DNA from 2 places in the Testudinibacter sp. 'clade 2' genome. Region 2 is predicted to be linked to the other one. Evidence: riboswitches for the same ligand, from Rfam matches in the RefSeq annotation. Region 2 holds a riboswitch; the other holds the start of a gene.

Region 1 (9,982 bases), on a different contig from region 2:
TCGGACCGCGCCATGCAGCCCCCATGCAGAAACGCCCGGCACCGCGAGATTTAGCAATTTTGGCTTTTTCAACAATTTCATCGATTTCCAATAACTGCTGGTTCTGCACCCCGGTTTGGTAGCGTGCTGATTGCGGGCAGTAGCCGCAGTCTTCCGGGCAGCCGCCGGTTTTAATCGACAGTAGAGTAGAAAGCTGAATCGCTTGCGGATTAAAATGCTGGCGGTGAACCTGAGCCGCACGATAAATCAGGTCTAAAAACGGCGTTTCAAACAGCGCTTCGACTTTGCACACTGACCAATACTCTAGGCTTGGGTGTGGGGTTAAACGGCTGAGCTCGACCGATTGAGTCGTCATATTATTCCTCGGTAATACGTTATTGGAGTGTCGTTGTGACAATCCGGTGAATGTTGGCGCCTATGTTAGCGGAAAACAAGATTGCTGAAAAGTAATGAAAAATCAATACCTCCTGCGGCAGTTTACAAGATTCGATTATCGATTAAAGATCCGTGATCAACTGTCAAAGTGCGGTCAACAAAGTCCGTAACTTCTTGCGGTTGGTGCGTGACCATCAACAAGGTTAGGTTTTTGTCACGACAGATTTGTGCCAACAATTGTAGCATTTCTTGGCGAAGTGCGGTATCCAGTGCAGAAAAGGGTTCGTCGAGCAGTAGAATCGGCTTATCACGCAGCATACAGCGTGCCAAGGCAATCCGCTGTTTTTGCCCGCCGGAAAGTTGTTCCGGCAGACGGGACAAATACGGGGTTAAACCAACTTTGTCTGCAATATATAACACGGCTTGCCGCTGTTCGGCGTTGATGTTTAAAGTCGGTTGCAGACCCAGAATAATATTCTGCGCTACACTGAGGTGGTTAAACAGATTGTTTTCTTGAAACAGCATCGAAACCGGACGCAAGTGCGGTTGGCTGTGGCTGTGATTTTCGCCATTCAGCCAAATTTGTCCACTATCTGGCTGTTCAAAACCGGCAATCAGGTTCAGCAGTGTGCTTTTTCCGGCACCGCTAGCGCCAATCAGCGCAACTTTTTCACCGGCTCGAATTTGCAGATCAAACTGCATCGGCATCTGTTTATAATTAAATTCTAGTTGTCTCAGATTGATCATCGCTTTTCTCGATCACAAGGAAAATTAAGCCGCACAGCAGCAGTAAAATTAAGGCAGTCACTGCCGCTTCTTGACTGCGGTAGTGTCCCAGTTGTTGATACAGCAGGCGTGGCAGCGAACTGAAATCTTGGTTGCCAAACAGGGCAATAGCGCTGAAATCCCCCAACGATAGCGCTACTGCATAGGCATAAGCGCTGCGCAGCGGATTCTGCAAGCTGTGCCATTCGATTAAGCGCCAACGTGTCCATCCGCGAATGCCGAGTGACTGGCATAAATTTTCATAGTGGCGCATATTGTTGTTAAGCGGTGTCGCCAGAATGCGCAGTACAAACGGCATGGCAATTAAGGCGTTGCACAACGCAACGATAAGAAACAGGTGCCATACCGCAAAATCCAGTTGTTGCAGCAGCAAAAACAGCCCGATTGCCAAGACTAAGGTTGGAATCGCAAGAATCATCATACCGATATTGATCATCATGTTGGCGGTTTTAAGTTGATAGTGCCAGCGCAAACGGCGTGCCCCGATCAGCAGCGCAATACTCAACAACAGCGCCAGCAAAGCCGCAAACGGCGCAAGGGTCAGCGAATAGCCGAGCGCTTGCCACAGCTGCGGAGTTTGCCAGATTTTCGATAGTGCTGGGGAGGTTAAACCACTGTAGACAATATTCAGCAGCGGCAGGGCGATAAACAGCGCAACGCTAACCAACGTAATCCAATGGACAGCGACAAAAGTGCGGTTCAGTGGCTGTCGCCAGCGGTGTTGGGTACTGAGCGGCGTCGGGGTATGTCGGCTAAAATAGCTGCTGGTTTGAAACAGCACAAAACACAACATGAATTGCACCAACGCCAGCATCGCCGCTTTGCCCAGATCAAAATCAAACGTCACCGCTTGGTAAATTGCCACTTCCAACGTGGTATATTTCGGGCCGCCACCCAATGTCAACACAATGGCAAAGCTGGTGAAACACAGCATGAAAATCAGTGCAAACACCGACAACAATTGCTGGCGCAGATAAGGCCACTCGATTAAACGCAAAAAATGGCCGTTGCGAATATTCAATTGTGCTGCCAGTTGTCGTTGCTGCTGCGGAATGCTGTGTAGCGCCTGCAAAAAAATCTTACTTGCCAGTGGCAGATTGAAAAACAGATGGGCGATCAAAATACCGTTTAAACCGTAGAGTTTCGGCTGCCAGTCGATGTGTAGCCAGCCGAGCCAGGTGTTCAACCAACCGGACAGACCATAGATACCGATGAGACCAAAAACTGCCACCAGCACCGGCAAGACAAACGTTAATGAAAAAATTTTCAGCAGCCATTTTTTTGCCCAGAAAGTGCGGTAAAACAGGGCGTGGGCAGTGAGCAGCCCGATAAATACCGACAGCAACGCCGAGAGCGTGGCTTGCAGCAGGCTGAAGCGCAGAATATGCCAGAAGTAGCGATCAGCAAACAGCAAAGACCAAGAGGAATCCTGACTCTGCCGCCATAGTTGCCACAAACTGTTGCCACTGATTGCCAGCAAAAAAGCGATCACCGCCAAGCCGAGCAAGCTCTGTTTTTGGCAGTAAACGCTGAATTTAGACCGCACTTTGTTCATTTCAAGTTAGATTTATTGGCTTAGTGCCTGTTGCCAAACTTGAATTTGTGCTTTGCTATCGTCGCTGCTCGGGAACGGAATCGCTAAGGTTTTGAACGGCGTAAATTGATCAAAGCGTGCTTCGACTTCGGTTTTGATTACCGGCAGCATAATGTTGTGCAGCGCAATGGTTTTTTGTGCTTCGGGGCTGAGTAAAAAAGCTAAAAACTGGTCAGCGAGTTCAGGCTGCTGACTTTTTTTCAACTTAGCGGCAAGTTCGATTTGCACAATGTGACCTTCCTCAAATTCGGCAGCAGCGTAATTGTCTTTTTGCTCATGAATTTGGTGATACAGCGGTGACGTGTTGTAGCTTAATACCATGTCGGATTCACCTTTTAAGAATGCACCGTAGGTTTCAGACCAGCCTTTGCCGACGGTAACAGTATGTTTTGCCAGGGTTTTCCACGCATTTTCCACTTGGTATTGCGGATAAACCGTGTTGATCCATGCCAGAAGCCCTCTTCCGACGGTGCTGGTGCGTGGATCTTGATAAATCACCTTCAGATCTTGGCGTTCGACTAAGGCTTTCAGGCTTGTTGGCGGATTTTTTAATTTTTGTTGATCGTAGATAAAGGCATATTGCCCGTAGTCATACGGCATAAAAGTGCGGTCTTGCCATTCGATTGGCAGTGCCAGTTGACTTAAATCGACGTTATTTTCTGCAAATAAACCGGATTGGCGGGCATTGGCAAGTTGATTATTGTCTAAACCGACCAACACATCGGCTTTGCCACCTTTTTCCAAATAGAGGCGGTTGAGCATGGTCACCCCGTCTTCAAACGGCACGAAAGTCAATCTACATTGGCATTGCTGCTCAAAGGCTTGTTTGAGTTTCGGACCGGGGCCCCAATCGGAGGTGAAAGAGTCGTAACTATAGACCGTTAAGGTTGGTTTTTCAGCGCTGATTGCCGCACTGGCGCTCAATAAAAGGGTGGCGGAGATAATGCTACGGTTTAACAATTTTTGTGCTAATGAAAACATGATAGAAATCCTTTTTTATAAAAATATAAGAAAAGAATTCAAGTGCGGTGACCAGTGTGGAAACGCAATCTCAAATCCCTTCGCTGCTACTAATCAGATCAGGTTCAGCGGGTATTTCTCAGCGTTATCTTACGCATAAAAAAAAGATAAGATAATGCACCCCGATGAGAGCGCTTTATCTTATCCAAAACCGTTGGCAAAGAAAAGGGTTAATCAATGGTTTTCGGCCAGTTGCCGGTATCGACTTTTGGATATTGCATCTGCATTGCACGCAAGGTGTCGAGCAGAATTTGCATGATAATCACATTGCGTCCGGATTTCGAGTCGGCAGGAATCACATACCAGGGTGCATACTCGGTGGAGGTCGCATTAATCACTTTCTCGTATTGCTTTTGAAAGTCACCCCATAATTTGCGATCGTCCAGATCGCCTAAATTGAATTTCCAGTTTTTATCCGGATTATCCAACCGCTCTTGCAACCGTTCTTTTTGCTCATCTTTGGAAATATGCAGGAAAAATTTGACAATCACGGTTCCAGTTTCGCTCAGCAGCCGTTCAAATTCGTTAATCTGGCGTAAGCGGCGCTGTTCTTCGGCATCATCAATCCAACCTTTGACTTTGGTAACCAACACATCTTCATAATGGCTACGGTTGAAAATCACGATTTCACCGCGCCGAGGTACCACATTGTGCACCCGCCACAAATAGTCACGATCCAGCTCATTTTCAGTCGGGGCTTTGAAGTAAGCGGTGCGTACCGCCAGCGGATCAACACTTTGGAATACCGCTCGAATCGTCCCGTCTTTGCCGGAAGTATCCATGCCTTGCAACACGATCAACACCTTGCGTTGATGTTCGGCATACAACAAATCTTGCAAATGATCCAATTCAGGCGCCAGTTCGCGCAAAATGGCATTGCGTTCGTCTTTATTTTCAGCAATATCTTTTTTGCCGTTAGTTGAAAAGTCATCGATCTTGAAACTGTTTTTACGATCAATCCGGTAGTTTTTAATCTCGAATGCCATAGACGTTCCTTACTTGAGTGTATTGAAGCTCATAAAATCGGTTAATTGACAAAATGGGAACTGACAGGAATAAAATGCTGTGCCAACAATTCAGGCCGTTGCAGCACATCTGCCAAGCTATAACGAGCCAGCTGTTCATAAAAGGCGGCGACCGCTTGATCAAAAATGGTCGGCAGTTTACAAATTGGGGCAATGCAGCATGTGCTGTCGCCGGTTTCACTGTGGCATTTCACCAGCGTACCGTCATCGCCTTCTGCCTTACGGATCACATCCGCCAGATTGATTTGATTAGGAGAATGGGCAAGTTGTATACCGCCGCCTTTGCCACGACGGGACAGAATGGTTTTTTGTTTTGCCAAATGGTGAATCACTTTCATCAAATGATTTTCTGAAATTTGGTAAGCTGCGGCAATTTCTTGAATGGTGCAGAGACGATCGCTGTGTAGTGCCAGATAAATCAGAACACGAAGGTTATAATCGGTGAATTTGCTGAGTTTCATAATATTTGTTTAGCTAGGGGAATTGTCTGAGTTTAACACAGCTTGGGCAAAAGTGCGGTTGATCAGAATCAACCGCACTGCCTAAAATGGTTAAATGAATTTAACCGGGGTTGGATAAGGTATTAAAATCCACCCATAAACATAAACAGCAGCGTTTGTGCGATGCTTTCTTCCGGAATCACCTCGCCGTTCAGTTTCAGTTCGCCATTTTCCAAAATAAGTTTGGACTGATAGTTTGCGCCGTTATCGTTGCTGACCAACACTTTTTGCTGTACAGCGTCTTCAAGCGACCGATTTAATTCAGATTCGGCATATTGTTCAGGATTCTCTATACCGTCTAACTTTGCCAAGCTGGTCATCAACATTTGTGCAGATTGGCGATTGACGTTGGCGTTCATTTCCAATTTATCGAACAGCGAAAGAATTTTGCCTTGCATTAGTGCAGCTTGTTGATCAGCTTTGGAGAAAGCCAGATCAAAGGTTAGTTGATTTTCGCCCGCACTGTTTTTCAATTTAAGCGGTTGAATTGTCAATGTCGGTTGCTGTTGCAGCAGTTTTAATCCTGCCTCGTTCAATTGCGCCTGCTGTTGTTGCAGATTAGGGTTGCTAAAGGCTTCAACGACTTGATTTAGCTCGGCGGCAGCCAGATGACCTAAATTCAGGTTAAAATCAATTTGCCCAAAATTTTCGCCGTTTACGCTTAAGGCTTCGACGCTGTTATTTAAGCGGTAGTCGGCAAATTGAGCGCTGACATTGGTGTCGTAATCGAGGCGAATATTTTTCAGCTCGACATTTTGTGCGCTGTAATCGGTTGCGGCTTCATCAACAACGCTGATTAACCCAATATCAAAACGCTGCTTTCCGCTTGGAATATATTTGAAGTCAGTCGGGCTGAGATCGGAATTCAATGTAACATCATTGAAGGTCAAAGTGCGGTTGACGGTGATGGGTTGGTACTGATCATTAAATTCATCCGCCTGTAAAGTGGAAACCCATTTTTCCAAACGCATTTTCAGTAAGCCGACGCCTTCTTGATTCGTATCGCTTTCAATATAAATTGGCGTGCTGTTGATGCTAAATTGCTCGTTGCTGTAATCAAAAGCAGCAATGGTTGAATTTTGCTTGATTTGCCCGCTATAGCTGATACTGAAATCACCGCTGTAAGGTGCAACGCCTTTACTGGCTTTAAACACTTCGCTGATCGACGGATCTTCGGTCATTTCGGAATGCGCATCGGCTAAAACCGGCATCAGTTTCAGACTGGTTAAGCGTGACAACGGTAATGGTCCGTGCTCAGCTGTGCTTTTGAACGGGAGTATCAGCTGAGAATTATCTTTTAAATCAGTAAGGATCACTTGATCTTCAATCTGAGTCGAGAAAAAGCCGCGCTCTAGTTTGGTATTTTTAATTGCAAGGTGGTAATTGCCGTGAGCGAGGTTATTATAGCCACTGGTAACGCGTTCATTGGCGAATGCGATATATTCTGGATATTTTTGTTCCAGTGCTTTACCGGAATACCAAGTGCCGCCAGCCCATGCCGCCACCAAAACTGCGATGGCGCCAAGCGCCAGAGATGATTTTTTCATAATAATTCCTTTTTATTAAATACTAATGTCAATCTGATTAAACGGTAAACAGAGTATAGCCATTCGCTGAAAAATATACCAGCAGCAGTTTGAATACGGTTGTACTGTTTTTTAGATTTTTTCGCAAAAAAATGATTTTTGCCCTTGAACTTTGTGTTTTCACCCCTATTTATTGCTGCAAGTCAGGATCAATGTTGTTTTTTGACGGCTACAACAAATTTAACCGTAGCAGTTGAAATTCAATTTTTAGTCCGCATCTTAAAAGCATCGAAGCAATTCGCGTGCTTTACAGAGAACAAATTTTAGATTTAACAGGAGAAATCAAATGGGAAAAATTATTGGTATTGACTTGGGTACAACCAACTCATGTGTAGCGGTGATGGATGGTGACAAACCGCGTGTGATTGAAAATGCAGAAGGCGACCGCACCACGCCGTCGATTATTGCTTATACACAAGATGGCGAAACTTTGGTCGGACAACCGGCAAAACGTCAAGCGGTAACCAACCCGAAAAATACTGTGTTTGCAATCAAACGCTTGATTGGGCGTCGTTTCACTGACGAAGAAGTGCAGCGTGACGTTAATATTATGCCGTTTGACATTGTGAAAGCGGATAATGGCGATGCGTGGGTATCAGTGAAAGACGAGAAAATGGCACCACCGCAAATTTCTGCCGAAGTATTGAAAAAAATGAAAAAAACTGCCGAAGATTTCTTAGGCGAGAAAGTCACTGAAGCGGTCATCACCGTGCCGGCGTATTTCAACGATGCGCAACGTCAAGCGACTAAAGACGCTGGTCGTATTGCTGGCTTGGAAGTGAAACGTATCATCAACGAACCGACAGCGGCAGCGTTGGCATATGGTTTGGACAAAGACAAGGGCAACCACACTATCGCCGTTTACGACTTGGGTGGTGGTACGTTCGACCTTTCGATTATTGAAATTGATGACGTTGAAGGTGAAAAAACGTTTGAAGTGTTGGCAACCAACGGCGATACCCATCTGGGCGGCGAAGATTTTGACAACCGTGTGATCAACTATCTGGTGGACGAGTTCAAAAAAGATCAAGGTATCGATCTGCGTAACGATCCGTTAGCGATGCAGCGTCTGAAAGAAGCGGCAGAAAAAGCCAAAATCGAACTTTCTTCTGCGCAACAAACCGATGTGAATCTGCCGTATATCACCGCAGATGCGACAGGTCCAAAACACCTGAACATCAAACTGACCCGTGCCAAATTGGAATCCTTGGTAGAAGATTTGGTACAACGTTCATTGGAGCCGGTGCGTACCGCACTTAAAGATGCTGATTTGAGCGTATCTGAAATCGATGAAGTGATTTTGGTTGGCGGACAAACCCGTATGCCGATGGTACAACAAAAAGTGGCTGAATTCTTTGGTAAAGAGCCTCGCAAAGATGTGAACCCAGATGAAGCGGTTGCGATCGGTGCGGCGGTGCAAGGTGGCGTGTTGGCTGGTGATGTGAAAGACGTGTTGTTGCTTGACGTAACTCCGTTGTCATTGGGTATCGAAACCATGGGTAGCGTGATGACCAAACTGATCGAGAAAAACACCACGATCCCGACCAAACACAGCCAAGTGTTCTCCACGGCGGAAGATAACCAAAGTGCGGTTACCATTCATGTGTTGCAAGGGGAACGTAAACGTGCTGCGGACAATAAATCTTTAGGCCAGTTTAACTTGGAAGGAATCCAAGCTGCACCGCGCGGCATGCCGCAAATCGAAGTGACTTTCGATATTGATGCGGACGGAATCTTGCACGTTTCTGCCAAAGATAAAGGCACGGGTAAAGAGCAAAAAATCACCATCAAAGCTTCTTCAGGTTTGAGTGATGATGAAATCCAACAAATGGTACGCGATGCGGAAGCCAATGCGGATTCGGATCGTAAATTTGAAGAGTTAGTGCAAGTGCGTAACCAAGCGGATCATCTGGTGCACTCAACCCGTAAGCAGTTGACCGAAGTCGGTGATGCCCTGTCAGCCGATGACAAAGCGGCGATCGAAAGTGCGGTCAGCGAGTTGGAAACCGCAGCCAAAGGTGAAAACAAAGATGTGATTGAAGCTAAAACTCAAGCTTTGATTCAGGCATCGGAAAAACTGATTGCTGCAGCACAGCAACAAGCCCAAGCCGGTCAACAGCAGGCGCAAGGTCAAGCCGAACAAGGCAAAGGCGGTGATGACGTAGTTGATGCTGAATTTGAAGAAGTGAAAGACAAGTAAGTCGATGGCGATTAAAGAGGGGCAAATCCACTTTCTTTAGTACCAAGCAGGGCGATGAGTAATCTTCGCCCTTTTGCACATATAAAAACAACTCAAGAGAAGCAAACGGAAAGACTATGTCGAAGCGTGATTATTATGAAATATTAGGCGTTGCCCGCAGTGCCGATGAAAAAGAGATCAAAAAGGCGTATAAACGTCTGGCAATGAAATATCATCCGGATCGCAACCCGGACAATAAAGACGCGGAAAGCAAATTTAAAGAGGTCAAAGAAGCCTATGAAATTTTAACTGACCAGCAAAAACGTGCTGCCTATGATCAATATGGTCATGCTGCCTTTGAGCAAGGTGGTTTTGGCGGCGGCGCAGGCGGCTTCGGCGGTGCAGATTTCGGCGATATTTTCGGTGATATGTTCGGTGATATTTTTGGCGGCGGTGGACGTGGTCGTCAGCGAGTAGTGCGTGGCGATGATCTGCGTTACGACTTGGAAATCACCTTAGAAGAAGCGGTTAAAGGTACGACTAAAGATATTAAGATCAATACCTTAGTTGAGTGTGACAGCTGTCATGGCAGTGGAGCGCAAGCGGATTCGAAAGTGGAAACCTGCCCGACCTGTAAAGGTGCAGGGCGAGTACGCCGTCAACAAGGCTTTTTTGTCACCGAACAGGTCTGTCCGACCTGCCATGGCAGTGGTAAAAAAATTGAGAAACCTTGTACGAAATGTCATGGTGACGGGCGTGTACATAAAGCCAAAAATCTGTCGGTTAAAATTCCGGCTGGTGTTGATACCGGCAACCAATTGCGGTTGAGCGGTGAAGGTGCAGCCGGTGAGAATGGCGCACCCGCAGGGGATCTGTATGTGGTTATTCACGTTAAAGATCACCATATCTTCGAACGT
Region 2 (11,761 bases):
AATCGACCTGCATCGCATCTTGTTCGATCACAGTCAGCTTTTGGTGTAAAAACGGGTGATGGCGTAAGCGTTCTGCCAGATCGCGATCCAGCTCGATGACGGTTAAGCGATCCAATTGTTCCGCCACCGGTTCGGTCAAGGCGCCTAAACCGGGCCCGATTTCCACTAAGTATTGATCTTGTTGTGGGTGAATCGCTGCCACAATCCCTTGGATCACTTGTTGATCATGCAAAAAATTCTGCCCGAAGCGTTTACGGGCGGTATGGCCTAAATGTTTTTTTGAATTCATAAATCGTTTGTCTGTTGAATAAGAAAATGATGATTAAGTATAAAACAAAAATCCCGCTAAGTGCGGGATTTTCTCTTGATTTCTTTTGCCCTAAAGTGCGGTCAACTTAATTCAATATTTTAATCTGGGCACGTTTGCGCAACCCGCTGACCCAGTTTTTAGACTCTGCCTGAGCCTGCTTGTTGACAATCTGCTCGTAGGCCTTTTGGCGATAGAAATCATCGGTTTTATCACCTTTGCGGGTGTCTGTGACTTGTAAAATATGCCAGCCAAATTCCGTTTTAAACGGTTGGGTGATCGTACCAATTTTGCTGGTTCTCACCATTTTGGCAAATTCCGGTACATAATTTTCCGGGAAAGCAAAACCCAAATCGCCGCCTTTGTCACCGGAAAGATAGTCTTTGGAATTGGCTTTTGCTGCCGCTTCAAAGCTGGTTTTCTTCGCCAGGATATCCGCACGAATTTTGCTCAATTCCGCTTTCGCTTTGGCATCAGTCAGAATCGGATTGGTTTTTAACAAAATATGCCGCACCCGATATTCCGGTGCGGTCTGTTTTTGCACAGCGCCACGCTTTTCAGCCTGTTTTTGCAAATCACTACCCAGTGCTTCCACTTGCTCACGAGTCACATCAATGCTTTTACCGATATTTTGCTGACGTACTTCGTTCATCAACAATTGGTGCGCAATTTGGTTGCGGTATTCATGATAATTCACGCCCTGATAATCCAGCACGTCCAACAGTTGACCCCAAGTCAGACCGTTGCTGTCGGCAACACTTTGAAAGACTTTATCGACCTGTGCACTGCTGATTCGAACCCCCGATTCCTGAATAGCCTGCTGCACCAAAATATCGTCGATAATCCCGTCCAAGGCTTTTTGACGATTCGCGGCATTATCGGCTTTTCTACCCAACTCTTTTTTAACCTGACTAGCCAGAATTGGGTAACCATTCACCGTAGCAACCACTTTTTCCACCGCACTAGCCTGCAGGGGCATCAATATCGTGAACAATAATGCCAAACTAGAAATAAATTTACGATTAATACAAGTTAGTTTCATTGATACTTCCGTTTGTTTTAATTAAAACCTAAAAGCAAGATATATGCTTAGAGCTTAGTTTTGCAAAAAAATTCCAATTTCCTCAGATAATCCGCCACAATCGCTCAATTCTTCAGCAAATACCGAAAAACTGCTGCAACTTTGCACAATTAATCTGCTGCATAGCCATTTGCTGCTAACTGTTGCCCATCAAGATAGGCTTTTTCATCACGTAATTGCAGCCGTCCTTGCGCAAACCATGCGACCACTAACGGATAAATCCGCACTTCCTGCGCTTTCACCCGTTCAATAACCTCATCGAGGCTGTCATCGGCAAAAACCGGCACTTTCGCTTGTAATACGATCGCCCCGGCATCCACCTCTTCATTGACAAAATGCACCGTGGTGCCGTGTTCGTCATCTCCGGCATCAATAGCGCGCTGATAGGTGTTCAATCCCGGATATTTTGGCAACAATGATGGGTGAATATTCAAAATTTTGCCGTTGAAACGCTGAATAAAAAGCGGTGTCAAAATTTTCATATAACCCGCCAACACCACCAAATCGACCTGTTGCTGCTGCAAATAATCGGCAACCGCCATGTCCATACTTTGATTATCAGTATAGGCTTTACGTAAAAAAGTGCGGTGTTCGATGCCGGCCTGCTGCGCCCGCTGTAAACCGTATGCCTGTGCGTTGTTGCTGACTACGGTAACGATGTTACCCTTAATTCTGCCGCTAGCACAAGCATCGATCAATGCCTGTAAATTACTGCCTTCACCGGAAATCAAGACTGCAATTCTGATCATGCCGTTGTGCCTCACGCCGACATTACCACTTGTGCCGTTTCATCAGCGGCTAATGCTTCAATTTGACCGATCACCCAGGCTTTTTCTCCGGCTTGCCGCAACAACGCAAGTGCGGTTTCTACATCTTTTTGTGGCAGCGCAATCACCATGCCCACGCCACAGTTAAACGTGCGGTACATTTCATGACGCTCGATATTACCTTGCTGTTGCAGCCAGCTAAATACGGCTGGCCACTGCCAGCTGCTTTCTTGAATGTTGGCTTTGACGTGTGCCGGCAACACACGCGGAATATTTTCCCAGAAGCCACCGCCGGTTAAATGGGAAATAGCGTGTACATCAACATGTTTAATCAGTTGTAAGACTGATTTGACATAAATCTTCGTCGGCGCCAACAGGTGTTCCGCCAACGGTTTGCCATCAAGTAATTCAGTCGCAGCGTCAGCGCCACTGACTTCTAACACTTTGCGAATCAGGGAATAACCGTTAGAGTGCGGCCCGCTTGAGGCTAAGGCAATCAAGCTATCACCGACTTTCACCTTACTGGCGTCAATAATTTCTTCTTTTTCCACCACACCAACACAGAATCCTGCCAAGTCGTAATCGCCTTGATGATACATGCCCGGCATTTCCGCCGTTTCACCACCGACCAGCGCACAACCGGACTGTTCACAGCCATCGGCAATGCCTTTAATCACATCCGCCGCCATATCAACATCCAGCTTGCCGGTCGCATAATAATCCAGGAAAAACAGCGGTTCTGCGCCCTGTACCACTAAATCGTTGACGCACATCGCCACCAAATCGATGCCAATGGTATCGTGTTTATGCAAGTCAATCGCCAAACGCAATTTGGTACCGACCCCGTCAGTGCCGGAAACCAAAATCGGCTCTTTATATTTGCTCGGAATCGCACACAATGCGCCAAAACCACCAAGCCCTCCCATCACTTCCGGACGACGAGTACGCTTTACATCCTCTTTGATTCTGCCAACCAAGTCATTGCCCGCATTAATATCCACACCGGCGTCTTTATAACTTAATGAGTTTTTTTTCACGATACATTCCTGTTTAAATTGATCACAAAAGGCATATTCAACAGCGTTCGGTAGTCGCATTTCACGCTTGTAAACGGTCATAATTGTAGCATGCCTGCCTATTTTTTGGCGATAGCTAATTTAGCGCTGATTGATGTTTGCTCTCAACACATAAAAAACTGTTAATTCGACGCTCTATCTATTAAAATTTATCGGATCTAACTTCAAGGAGCCCAAAATGAAACTTGTCCAAGTGAAACATCCTCTTATTAAACATAAATTAGGCCTGATGCGTGCCGCAGAAATCAACACCAAAGATTTTCGTGAATTGGCAACCGAAGTCGGCAGTCTATTAACCTATGAAGCCACAGCAGATTTAGAAACCGAAAATGTGATTATCGACGGTTGGAATGGCCCGGTGGAAGTAGAACGTATCAAAGGTAAAAAAGTGACCGTAGTGCCTATTTTACGCGCCGGATTAGGCATGATGGACGGTGTGTTGGAGCATATTCCAAGTGCGAGAATCAGTGTGGTTGGGATGTATCGTAACGAAGAGACATTGGAACCGGTGCCGTATTTTCAAAAACTGGCAGGCGATCTGGAAGAGCGGTTGGCAATTGTGGTCGATCCGATGTTGGCAACAGGCGGTTCCATGGTCGCGACAATTGATTTGTTGAAACAAAAAGGCTGCCAGCAGATTAAAGTATTAGTGCTAGTCGCTGCACCGGAAGGGATTGCCGCACTGGAGAAAGCCCATCCTGATGTCGAACTTTATACTGCTTCAGTGGACGATCATTTAAATGAACAAGGTTATATTATTCCGGGATTAGGCGATGCAGGAGATAAAATTTTCGGCACAAAATAATCGTCTGAACCGCACTTTATGATGACTTTAGCACGAGGAACCCATCATGCAAAATACCATTCCACATGGCGATGAACTGCCGGCTCAGAGCCTGCCAAAACAAGCATTTGTCGGGCTGCAAATGTTGTTTGTCGCCTTCGGCGCCTTAGTTTTAGTACCGTTAATTGTGGGATTGGACAGCAATACCGCACTTTTAACCGCCGGAGTCGGCACATTGCTGTTCCAACTCTGCACCCGCCGCCAAGTGCCTATTTTCCTCGCTTCTTCTTTTGCTTTCATCGCCCCGATGCAATACGGCATTGCCACTTGGGGGCTTTCAGTCACCATGGGCGGCTTGATGTTCGCCGGTCTGGTGTATATTGCACTGAGCGGCTTGGTCAAACTCAAAGGTGCCGGAATTTTACAACGGGTCTTTCCACCCGTGGTAGTCGGCCCGATTATCATTATTATCGGCATGGGATTAGCGCCACTGGCGGTGAATATGGCGATTGGCAAAGGTGGTGACGGTTCACAGCTTTATCCATATCAACAAGCAATCCTGGTATCAATGGTAACTTTGATCACTACGTTGGTGGTGGCGGTGTTCGCCAAAGGTTTGATGAAATTGATTCCGATTATGCTGGGCATTACCGTCGGTTATATCTTGGCACTGTGTTTAGGTTTGGTTGATTTCACCCCGATTCAACAAGCAGCCTGGTTTAGCGTGCCAACCCTCACCACACCGGAATTCAAGCTTGAAGCGATTTTATATTTGCTGCCTATCGCTATCGCTCCGGCCATTGAACATGTCGGTGGAATTATGGCGATCAGCTCGGTCACAGGCAAAGACTTTCTGAAACAACCGGGGCTGCACCGCACTTTGCTTGGTGACGGGATTGCAACCTCTGCGGCGTCTTTCTTGGGGGGGCCACCCAACACCACTTATGCTGAAGTGACTGGTGCGGTGATGCTGACCCGTAATTTCAATCCGAAAATCATGACTTGGGCGGCGTGTTGGGCAATCGCAATTTCATTTTGTGGCAAAGTCGGTGCCTTTTTGGCAACGATCCCGACTGTTGTGATGGGCGGAATTATGATGTTAGTCTTCGGTTCAATTGCAGTGGTTGGCATGAGCACCCTGATTAAAGCACAAGTCAATGTGTCTGAACCTAGAAATCTGTGCATCATCTCGGTAGTACTGACCTTCGGCATCGGCGGCATGATGTTGAATGTTGGGGAAGTTTCTTTAAAAGGTATCAGTTTGTGTGCTATCGTGGCAGTCATTATGAATTTGGTGTTGCCAAAAACCAAAGAAGATACTCTCAACTAAAATGACATCAATGGCGGCGTAACCTGTTTGCGCCGCTTGCCATAGCGATAAGATGACGGACAGCAATGACAGCAGGTAATGTTTTGACTTCAGCGATCCAACTGACCTTACCCATTCAACAAGCAGACGATTTGACGCTGCAAAATTTCTATGGCGCCAATAATCCGCTGCTGTTGGACTCGCTGTCTCATGCGCTGCAACAACGTCAACAGCAATTTTTTTACCTTTACGGCGAATCCGGTTGCGGCAAAAGCCATCTGCTAAAAGCCTGTTGTCATTTGCTGTTTGATCGCGGCGGCCATGCCAGTTTTATCCCGCTGGAACAAGCTAGCCTCTTTTCTCCGGACGTTCTAGACAATCTGGAAACCCAAGATCTGGTCTGCATTGACGATCTGCAAGCCATTTGCGGGCAACTCAAATGGGAAACCGCACTTTTTGATTTGTATAATCGAATTAAAGAGCAGGGCAAAACGATTCTAATCTTAAGTGCCAACCAATCACCGCGCCATCTGCCGATACAACTCAATGATCTGCGCTCCCGCTTGAGTTGGGGGGAAATCCATAAACTGCAACCGCTGAACGAGCAACAAAAATTAACAGCCCTGCAACAACGTGCTTATCAACGCGGCTTAGAACTGCCGGACGAAGTCGGGTTGTTTTTGTTAAAACGCCTTGAACGCGACAGCAAGAGCCTGTTCGATACTCTGCAAAAACTCGATCAAGCCTCACTGCAAGCTCAACGCAAGCTCACCATTCCTTTTGTCAAGCACTGCCTACAGTTATAAAATCGCTAAAATCTGTTCTAACGGTCGTGCAATTCTAGCTTGATCGCCGTTTATCACAATCGGGCGCTCCAGCAACGCCGGATTCTCAACTATGGCTTGCAACAACTCTGTTTGGCTCAACTCGGTATTTGCCAAGCCCAACGTGCGGTACAACTCATCATTAACCCGCATCATTTCACGCACATCCGCTACACCCAGTTGCTGTGCCAACTGTTGTAATTCCGCCAAGGAATACGCTTTTTGTAAATACAGTTCAATCTCAATTTCACGCCCTTGATTCTCTAAAAATGCCAATGTCTCACGGCTTTTGGAACAACGTGGATTGTGTAAAATCTTAATGCTCATGCTCACCTCGCAAATGTAATAAATTGTTGATCCAAACTAGTTTTAATCTTTCATAAAGTCAATAACTTGTTATAATCAAAAAATCGCATTTAATTGAACAATATAGTCAACCGATCAGCCCTAACGATAAAAAACCAAATCAAACAGGAAAGCAATTTATGTGGGAAATGTTTCAAAAATGGTACAGACGGCGTTTTAGTGACCCGCAAGCGCTGGGGTTGTTTGCCATTCTTCTTTTCATCTTTGTCGCCATCTATTTTTTCAGCGATATTATTGCGCCACTGTTGATTGCGCTCGTCTTGGCTTATTTGCTTGAAGCACCGATCAGGCTTTTATCAAACAAACTCAAATTACCGCGCCCGGTTTCTGTCAGCATTTCGTTACTGTTGTTTGCAGCCAGTATTATCTTTATTCTGGTGGTACTGCTACCGCGTTTATGGACGCAAACCATCTCCTTAGCACAGGATTTACCGACGATGATCAATCAGTTGCATCATTGGCTGCTGACGTTGCCGGAACATTATCCGGGGCTGATCGACTACCCTATGCTCGATTCGCTGTTCAGCAATCTACGCACCAAACTATTGGCATTCGGCGAATCGGCACTGCGTTACTCACTGTCTTCGTTACTCAGTTTAGTGACCATTGGGATTTATGCCTTTTTAGTGCCGCTGATGGTGTTCTTTTTAGTAAAAGACAAACAAGTCTTGATTGAAGGTGTGCTACGCTTTATGCCTCGCAACCGCACTTTGGCTTCGCAAGTCTGGCGTGAGATGCAAACCCAAATCTCCAACTACATTCGTGGCAAATTTCTCGAGATTATTGTTGTCGGCGCTATCACCTATGTGCTGTTGCTGTTTTTCGATTTGCGCTATCCGCTACTGTTGGCGTTCGGTGTCGGTTTATCGGTGTTAGTACCTTATGTTGGTGCAGTGTTAATCACCATTCCGATTATGCTGGTCGCATTGGTACAGTTTGGTATCACGCCAACCTTCTGGTATCTGATGTTGGGTTACATTATCATTCAGATTCTGGACGGCAACCTGCTGGTACCGATTTTGTTCTCCGAAGCAGTGAATTTACACCCGTTAATCATCATCTTAGCCGTGTTGATCTTTGGTGGTTTGTGGGGCTTCTGGGGCGTATTTTTTGCTATTCCGTTGGCGACATTGGTGAAAGCCGTGGTTAATGCTTGGCCATCAAATGACGACGCCGAATCGGCTTAAACCCAGCAACAGCAAACAACTTGTTGTTCAAACGTTTGGTTATCTTTGATCATAAAAATCCGCACCTCAATCGTTTAGTTTTGTAATCTAGCTTTTGGGGTGCAGCTCAGGAACCGTACTTTGCCGTTTTTTCATTCTCCTTAAAACTTTACCCAAATCACATTTTCCGCTTTTGCCGCTTGTCGCCGCCGGTTATCTTGCTTATACTCGCCTCTCTTGTCGGAGTGCCAATCATGATTGGCTGAGACCGTAAATCGGGATCCGTGGAACCTGCTCGGGTTAAGACCTGCGAAGGGAACAAGTCAATCATCACCTTATTTTTCAAACCGATGATTTTCTCTGATCGCTAAACCGCACTTTGTTGCCATTTCACATGCGACAATTGCCGTTTACCGACTTCCACCCTTTTTCTTCACTCTGGACAAGCATTTCTTGGTTATTTTTACCGACTATAAAAGGAATTTGCCATGTCTGACACCACTATTTATACCGAAACAAACAGCCGCCGCCAAAAACGGGCGGCGGCACAACAATTTATCAACACGCTGAAAGGGGCGCACTACCCCAGCTCAAAACGCATTTATCTGCAAGGCTCGCGCACCGATATACAAGTGCCGATGCGTGAAATCCAGCTCAGCCCGACCTTGATCGGCGGCGATAAAAACAATCCGCAATACGAACCGAACGACGCGATTCCGGTGTACGACACCTCCGGCGTGTACGGCGATGAAACGCAAACGATCAATATCGCACAGGGAATCAAGGCATTGCGTGAGCAATGGATTGCGGAGCGGCAAGACACCGAAGTGCTAAGTGCGGTCAGTTCCGACTACACTCAAGCCCGTTTACAGGACAAGGCGCTGGACGAATTGCGCTTCCAACTGCAACGCCCTGCCCGTCGGGCGCAGGCAGGCAAAACCGTGACCCAGCTGCATTATGCCCGTCAAGGCATCATCACGCCTGAAATGGAATTTATCGCCATTCGCGAAAATATGGGACGCGCACGGGTTCAAAGTGCGGTATTGTTGCAACAACACTCGGGTCAAACCTTCGGCGCCGACCTGCCCGCCGTTATCACACCGGAATTTGTGCGGCAGGAAGTGGCGGCGGGACGGGCGATTATTCCGTGTAATATCAATCATCCCGAATCCGAACCGATGATTATCGGGCGCAATTTTTTGGTGAAAGTGAATGCCAATATCGGCAATTCGGCAGTCACGTCTTCGATTGAAGAGGAGGTCGAAAAGCTGGTGTGGGCGACCCGTTGGGGGGCAGATACGGTGATGGATCTTTCGACCGGTCGCAATATCCACGAAACCCGCGAATGGATTCTGCGCAACAGTCCGGTGCCGATCGGCACGGTGCCGCTCTATCAAGCGCTAGAAAAAGTGAAAGGCATTGCCGAAAATCTAAACTGGGACGTGTTTAAAGACACGCTGATCGAACAAGCGGAACAAGGCGTGGATTACTTCACCATTCACGCCGGCACGCTGCTACGCTATGTGCCGATGACCGCCAAACGTCTGACCGGTATTGTGTCGCGCGGCGGATCGATTATGGCAAAGTGGTGCTTGTCACACCACCAAGAGAATTTTTTATATAGCCATTTTCGTGATATTTGTGAAATTTGCGCCTCCTATGATGTGGCGCTTTCGCTCGGCGACGGGCTGCGCCCCGGCTCTATTCAAGACGCCAACGACGAAGCGCAGTTTGCCGAACTCTATACCTTGGGCGAACTGACCAAAATCGCTTGGCAATATGATGTGCAAGTGATGATCGAAGGGCCCGGGCATATTCCGATGCAGATGATCCGGCGCAATATGACCGAAGAGCTGGAACACTGCCACCAAGCGCCGTTTTACACGCTCGGACCGCTCACCACCGATATTGCGCCGGGCTACGACCATTTCACCTCAGGTATCGGCGCCGCTCTGATCGGCTGGTTCGGCTGTGCCATGTTGTGCTACGTCACGCCAAAAGAGCATTTGGGCTTGCCTGACAAAGACGATGTCAAACAAGGGTTGATCACCTATAAAATCGCCGCCCACGCCGCCGATCTCGCCAAAGGTCATCCGGCGGCGCAAATTCGGGATAATGCGATGTCAAAAGCCCGTTTTGAATTCCGCTGGCAGGATCAATTCAACCTATCGCTCGATCCGGAAACCGCGCAAGCCTACCACGACGAAACCTTGCCGCAAGAATCCGGCAAAGTCGCCCATTTCTGCTCGATGTGCGGGCCGAAATTCTGTTCTATGAAAATCTCGCAGGAAGTGCGCGATTATGCCGCAAACCTGTCAAGCGAGCAGCAAGCGGGCTTAGCCGAAATGTCACAGCAGTTTAAACAAAAAGGCGGAGAAATTTACCATTTACCGACTGATCTGAAATAGCGCTTTCGCTAACGGCGGCAGGCTGCTTGCTTGTCGCTATTTTTGCAGATAATCCAACACCAGCTGAGCATGATCTTTGGTTTTAAATTGATCGAACACCTGCTCAATCACACCGTTTTCATCAATCAAAAAACTGATGCGATGGATTCCGTCATAAGTCCGCCCCATAAATTTTTTCTCACCCCACCCCCCAAATTGCTCGGCAACTTGATGATCAGGATCGGACAGCAAGGTAAAATTCAATGCTTTTTTCTCAACAAAATTGTGTAATTTCGTCGGTAAATCCGGGCTAATTCCCAGAATCACTACACCTAACTGTGTCAATTCTGCTTTACTGTCACGCAGATCACAGGCTTGCGTGGTGCAGCCCGGTGTCAAGGCTTTCGGGTAAAAATAGACCAGCACTTTACGCCCTCGAAAATCAGACAGCTTCACGCTCTCCCCGTCTTGATTCAACAGGCTGAACTCTGGTGCCAACGCACCGCACTTTAAGATAGATAACATCCTTTCTCCTTATTTTTTCCATTTTATGTTGTTCAAATTTATCACTAAAGCACACTTTTTTCACTTTTTTTGATTTATATGCAGGAAAATAGAAAAAGCACTTGCAAACTGTCGTCATTTTGGCAATCTAAGTTAAAATTTTCATCAATAAAACCAACAGAAAATCTACAGGAGAAGTTTTATGTCGGCCAGCAACCCTCTATTTTCAGGCAGTATCGTTGCCTTAGTCACCCCAATGGATAGTGCCGGAGAAGTCAATTACAGCGAATTGGAAGCCCTTGTCAATTTCCATATTGAAGCCGGAACCGATGCCATTGTTTCCGTCGGCACCACCGGTGAATCCGCCACACTCAGCATTGATGAAAATGTAAAGGTTATATTGAAGACCGTGGAATATGCAGCAGGACGAATTCCAATTATTGCCGGCACAGGCGCCAACGCCACCAGCGAAGCGATTACCATGACTAAACTGCTGCACGGCAGTGGTGTAGCCGGTTGCCTGTCCGTAGTGCCTTACTACAACAAACCAACCCAAGAAGGCATGTTCCAACACTTTAAAGCGATTGCCGAAAGCACCGACCTGCCGCAAATTCTGTACAACGTACCGGGACGCACCGGCAGCGATCTGAAACCTGAAACCGTCGCCCGCCTAGCAAAAATCCCAAATATCGTCGGCATCAAAGAGGCCACTGGTGACGTCAGCCGAGTTACAACCATTAAAGCATTGGCAGGAGAAGATTTTATCGTGCTGAGCGGCGATGACGCCACCGGTCTCGAAGCGATGAAAGCGGGCGGTGAAGGCGTGATCTCCGTCACCAACAACGTTGCCGCCGCCGACATGGCAAAAATGTGCCACTTCGCCCTCAACGGTGATTTTGCCCAAGCCGATGAAATCAACAATCGCTTAATGCCACTGCACAAAGACTTATTTGTTGAATCCAACCCGATTCCGGTCAAATGGGCATGTTACAAAATCGGCTTAATCAGCAACCCATTCCTGCGCCTGCCGCTGACGATACTTAGTGAACCGGCTCAACCAGTTGTTACCACTGCGCTACAAAGTGCCGGATTGCTGAAATAAGTATTGCCCCAGTTTCTATTTAGGAATCGAAAATAATCTGCATCTCAAAAGTTCGCATATTTTACCAATAAACTGAGATGTAGATTTT

Evidence for each region. Region 2 has a riboswitch for thiamine pyrophosphate ahead of thiC (phosphomethylpyrimidine synthase ThiC). Riboswitches for the same ligand answer to the same signal wherever they lie in the genome.
Region 1: it holds a riboswitch for thiamine pyrophosphate, as region 2 does, so the genes downstream of both, thiB (thiamine ABC transporter substrate binding subunit) here and thiC (phosphomethylpyrimidine synthase ThiC) in region 2, are expected to answer to the same signal.

The regions. Positions count from the first base shown of each region.
Region 1 covers NZ_VDHB01000017.1:426-10,407, reverse strand. Annotated here, with positions in the region: gene bioB (biotin synthase BioB) at 1-355, opposite strand, end outside; gene thiQ (thiamine ABC transporter ATP-binding protein) at 478-1,122, opposite strand; gene thiP (thiamine/thiamine pyrophosphate ABC transporter permease ThiP) at 1,094-2,716, opposite strand; gene thiB (thiamine ABC transporter substrate binding subunit) at 2,729-3,736, opposite strand; TPP riboswitch at 3,794-3,910, opposite strand; gene FHQ30_RS02205 (PPK2 family polyphosphate kinase) at 3,946-4,761, opposite strand; gene FHQ30_RS02200 (RrF2 family transcriptional regulator) at 4,803-5,261, opposite strand; gene FHQ30_RS02195 (YdgA family protein) at 5,384-6,847, opposite strand; gene dnaK (molecular chaperone DnaK) at 7,173-9,086, shown strand; gene dnaJ (molecular chaperone DnaJ) at 9,203-9,982, shown strand, end outside.
Region 2 covers NZ_VDHB01000024.1:100-11,860, reverse strand. Annotated here, with positions in the region: gene rsmA (16S rRNA (adenine(1518)-N(6)/adenine(1519)-N(6))-dimethyltransferase RsmA) at 1-289, opposite strand, end outside; gene FHQ30_RS02925 (peptidylprolyl isomerase) at 396-1,349, opposite strand; gene purN (phosphoribosylglycinamide formyltransferase) at 1,499-2,137, opposite strand; gene purM (phosphoribosylformylglycinamidine cyclo-ligase) at 2,149-3,192, opposite strand; gene upp (uracil phosphoribosyltransferase) at 3,410-4,036, shown strand; gene FHQ30_RS02905 (uracil-xanthine permease family protein) at 4,083-5,345, shown strand; gene hda (DnaA inactivator Hda) at 5,411-6,130, shown strand; gene arsC (arsenate reductase (glutaredoxin)) at 6,125-6,475, opposite strand; gene FHQ30_RS02890 (AI-2E family transporter) at 6,634-7,701, shown strand; TPP riboswitch at 7,912-8,015, shown strand; gene thiC (phosphomethylpyrimidine synthase ThiC) at 8,169-10,088, shown strand; gene bcp (thioredoxin-dependent thiol peroxidase) at 10,125-10,592, opposite strand; gene dapA (4-hydroxy-tetrahydrodipicolinate synthase) at 10,774-11,673, shown strand.